2 regions of the Streptomyces chengmaiensis genome follow, and region 2 is predicted to be linked to the other one. Evidence: riboswitches for the same ligand, from Rfam matches in the RefSeq annotation. Region 2 holds a riboswitch; the other holds the start of a gene.

Region 1 (2,178 bases), on a different contig from region 2:
GAGGTCACCTCGCCGATCACCTGGCCGTCCGCCACCACGGACATCCCGGCGCGCGGCACCCGCCGCCCCTCGGCGATCAGGCCGACCAGCTTGCGCGGCGGGCTGGACTCGGCGCGCTCCTTGGCGTCGGCCAGCGCCGCGCGGCCCACGAAGTCACCGTCCTTCTCGAACTTGACCACCCGGCCCAGACCCGCGTCGAACGGCGTCAGGGAGGTCGTCAGCTCATGCCCGTACAGCGGCATGCCCGCCTCCAGGCGCAGGGTGTCCCGGCAGGACAGGCCGCACGGAATCAGACCGGCGGGGGCGCCGGCCTCGGTGATCGCCTGCCAGAGCTTCTCCGCGTGCTGCGGCTCGACGAACAGCTCGAAGCCGTCCTCGCCCGTGTAACCGGTTCGGGCGATCAGCGCCGGAACCCCGGCGACCGTGCCCGGCAGGCCCGCGTAGTACTTCAGGCCGTCCAGGTCGGCGTCCGTGAGGGACTTCAGGATGCCGGGGGACTCGGGCCCCTGGACGGCGATCAGCGCATAGGCGTCGCGGTCGTCGCGCACCTGTGCGTCGAAGCCCGCGGCGCGCTCGGTCAGCGCATCCAGCACGATCTGGGCGTTGCCCGCGTTCGCGACGACCATGTACTCGGCGTCGGCGAGGCGGTAGACGATCAGATCGTCCAGGATGCCGCCGTCCTCCTGGCAGATCATGGTGTAGCGGGCGCGGCCCACGCCGACGCCGCCGATGTTGCCCACCAGCGCGTGGTCGAGGAGGGCGGCGGCCTGCGGCCCGGTGACGGTGATCTCACCCATGTGGGAGAGGTCGAAGAGACCGGCCTTGGTGCGTACGGCGTTGTGCTCGTCGCGCTCACTGCCGTACCGCAGCGGCATGTCCCAGCCCGCGAAGTCGGTCATGGTCGCGCCCAGCGACCGGTGGAGGGCGTCGAGGGCGGTACGGCGCGGGGAGGTGCTCGAAGGGGCGTTGCTCATAGACAGGGCTCCCAGGGGCATGGTCAGGGCGAGGACAATCCTCCCCATCTGTCATCGGAACCTGAGAGGTTCGTCGCGACCGCACATATGGGTAGTCGTGACTTGCACCTTGGGTGGAGCCGCTCGACGGCGGCTCGCTTTTCAGATCTGCCTCGTCGCACGCGGTACGGGGCCTGAGAGATTCAAGGGAGGAACTTGCTCCTTCGGCGCCCGGCGGACACTCGTGTCGCCGGGACTCTCCCGCGTGGATTCAAACGGCCGGTATGCAGTTGGCGCGCACATCATTGCATGCATCGGGGAAGAGTGGGGGGTCCGGCCACGATACGGGAAAGGTTGTGCCGCATTACCGGTTCTTTACACTCCATGAGCAAGGGTTGGGTGGTCCTGCACAGGGCCCGACATGGGGGAGGGGCGATGACGTCGCAACGGACCGGTCAGATCGCACCGGCGGCCGCGGGCGTCCCGGCGCGACCCGCGCCGGGAATCGCCGTACGGGCCTCCGCGCCGCTCCTGCGCGACCTGCGCGAACGGGCCGGGCGCAGCCCCGGCAGCCTGCTGTTCGCCGCGGGCGACGTGGTGGTGGTCTCCGGGCTGCCCGGCAGCGGCAAGTCCACCCTCATCAGACGTGCCGTCCCCGGCGGGGGCGTCGACTCCCAGGACGCGCGGGAGCGCTGGGAGGCCCGGCTGCCGCGGTTCCTGCCGTACGCCGTCTACCGTCCGCTGGTGCGCGTCGCCCACTACGCCGGGCTGCGGCGGGCCCTGCGCTCCGGCGCCGGCGTCGTCGTCCACGACTGCGGCACCCAGGCGTGGGTGCGCCGCTGGCTCGCCCGCGAGGCCCGCCGGCGCGGCAGCGGGCTCCACCTCGTCCTTCTCGACGTCCCGCCCGAGGCGGCCCGCGCAGGCCAGCGCGCCCGCGGCCGCGGGGTCTCCCGCTACGCCTTCACCCGCCACCTCCGCGCCGTGTCCCGCCTCCTGCGCGCCGCCGAATCCGGCGACCTGCCGGCCGGGTGCGCCTCCGCGACCCTCCTGGACCAGGAGTCGGCGAAGGCGCTGGGGGTGCTGGGCTTCCGGCGGTCCTGAGGTGCGGGGGCTCCGCCCGGACTCCCGTACCGGGGCTCCGCCCCGGACCCCGCGCCTCAAACGCCGGCGAGGCTGGATGTGCGGCCTCGCGCCTCAAACGCCGGCGAGGCTGGATGTGCGGCCT
Region 2 (2,178 bases):
TGGACGACCTCGACGCCGCCTGCCGTCAGGCCTTCGGCGAGGAGGGCGGCGTACCGGTGGGTGCGCCGGGCGATGGTCCGCAGGCCCTCGGGGCCGTGGTAGACCGCGTACATGCCGGCCATCACGGCGAGCAGCACCTGGGCGGTGCAGATGTTGCTGGTGGCCTTCTCTCGGCGGATGTGCTGCTCGCGGGTCTGCAGCGCCAGCCGGTAGGCCTTGTCGCCGTCCGCGTCCACGGAGACGCCGACGAGGCGTCCGGGCAGGCTGCGGGCGAACTTCTCCCGGACGGCCATGTAGCCGGCGTGTGGGCCGCCGAAGCCCATGGGGACGCCGAAGCGCTGGGTGGTGCCGACCGCGATGTCCGCGCCCAGTTCGCCGGGCGAGGTGAGCAGCGTCAGCGCCAGCAGGTCGGCGGCGACGGTGACGATCGCGCCGAGTTCCCGGGCCTGAGCGATCACCGGCCGCAGATCGCGGACCGCGCCGGAGGCGCCCGGGTACTGGAGCAGCACGCCGAAGACGCCGCGCTCGGCGATCCCGGCCGGGATGCCGTTGCTCAGATCGGCGGCGACGATCTCTACGCCGGTCGGTTCGGCGCGGGTCTTCAGGACCGCGAGGGTCTGCGGCAGGGTGTCCGCGTCGACCAGGAAGACGCCGTCCTTGACCTTTCCGACGCGGCGGGCGAGCGACATCGCCTCGGCGGCAGCGGTGCCCTCGTCGAGCAGCGACGCGCCGGAGGTGGGCAGGCCGGTCAGATCGGCGACCATCGTCTGGAAGTTCAGCAGCGCCTCGAGGCGGCCCTGCGAGATCTCCGGCTGGTACGGGGTGTACGCGGTGTACCAGGCCGGGTTCTCCATGACGTTGCGCAGGATCACCGGCGGGGTGAAGGTGCCGTAGTAGCCCAGGCCGATCATGGGCGTAAGGACCTTGTTCCGGTCCGCGAGGGCGCGCAGCTCGGCCAGCACCTCGGCCTCGGTGCGGGCGCCTGGGAGGTTCAGCGCCTCCGCGCTCTTGATGACGTCGGGCACGGCGGCGGCGGTCAGCTCGTCGAGGGAGCCATAGCCGACCTGGGCCAGCATCTTGGCCTGGGCCTCGGCGTCGGGTCCGATGTGGCGCTGCTCGAAGGGGGTGCCGCGCTCCAGCTGGGAGAGCGGAATCCGGTTGGCGGTCATGAAGGAGGCCTCCTGGTCTGACACGACCTGCGAGGGGCATCGCGGCACGGATGCCCGGACGGCCCTCCCCCTCTGTCATCTCAACCTGAGAGCTTCACCGGCTCGCCCGTGTCCGGGCGCACCGGCTTTCACCGTCGGTGAGAGCGGATGCCGTCCGACGTCCGCCCTTCTTTCCAGAGTGACCTCGTCCGCGCGGTACCGGTTGCCTGAGAGATTCCGGGGAGGATTTGCTCCTTCGGCGCCGCCGGCGGTTTCACCGGCGGACTCTCCCGCGCGGGGTCAGCAGCCGCTTGCCAGCGTACCAGCGCGGTCCCTCGCCGATCGCTCAAGTGGCCGACACCCCGAATTTGCCGTTGTGTAGTGGTAGCGAGCAGTTGCGACCTGTTGGAGGGACCGTGCAGACCGATATCGATCCGCGCAGCCTGATCGGGCGCAAGGCGTACGACCGCGACGGCGCCAAGATCGGGACAGTGGACGAGGTGTATCTGGACGATGCGACGGGCGAGCCCGAGTGGGCCGCCGTGCGCACGGGTCTGTTCAGCCGCGACGCGTTCGTCCCGCTGGAGCCGAGCGAGGTGGTCGGCGACAGCCTGCACGTCCCCTATGAACGCTCCCTGATCAAGGACGCCCCGGATTTCGGCGTCGGCCGCCACCTCTCCCCCGAGCAGGAGCTCCAGCTCTACCACCACTACGGCCTCCACCTCGCGGGCCCTCCACAGCCGCCGCCCTCGGGCGACCGCTCCTTCGGCCGCGTGGCGGGTCAGGACGACTGACAAGGGGTCTTCGCGCCGCACCCGGCGCCCGGCTGCCCGGGCAGACCGTCCCTCGGGGGCGTGCCCGGCTCCGGTGAGGACGGCCGGAGCAGCGGAAGCGGCTCCGCCGGCGTCAGCTCGGGGTCGTCGACCGCGAACGTCCGCACCCGCCCGGGCTGCGACCACGGCTCCTCGAAGCGCACGGTCACCCGCCCGAGGCCGCTGCCCTGCACCCACCCCGCCCCGTAACGCGCATG

The links. Region 2 has a riboswitch for glycine ahead of gcvP (aminomethyl-transferring glycine dehydrogenase). Riboswitches for the same ligand answer to the same signal wherever they lie in the genome.
Region 1: linked by a shared signal. The riboswitch ahead of gcvT (glycine cleavage system aminomethyltransferase GcvT) and the one ahead of gcvP (aminomethyl-transferring glycine dehydrogenase) in region 2 are both predicted to bind glycine.

Annotation. Positions count from the first base shown of each region.
Region 1 is NZ_JARWBG010000001.1:31,429-33,606, reverse strand. Features, by position in the region: gene gcvT (glycine cleavage system aminomethyltransferase GcvT) at 1-974, opposite strand, end outside; glycine riboswitch at 1,127-1,227, opposite strand; gene QCN29_RS00160 (AAA family ATPase) at 1,389-2,054, shown strand.
Region 2 is NZ_JARWBG010000015.1:128,265-130,442, forward strand. Features, by position in the region: partial or broken gene gcvP (aminomethyl-transferring glycine dehydrogenase) at 1-1,169, opposite strand, end outside; glycine riboswitch at 1,353-1,451, opposite strand; gene QCN29_RS15510 (PRC-barrel domain-containing protein) at 1,565-1,942, shown strand; gene QCN29_RS15515 (DNA polymerase IV) at 1,930-2,178, opposite strand, start outside.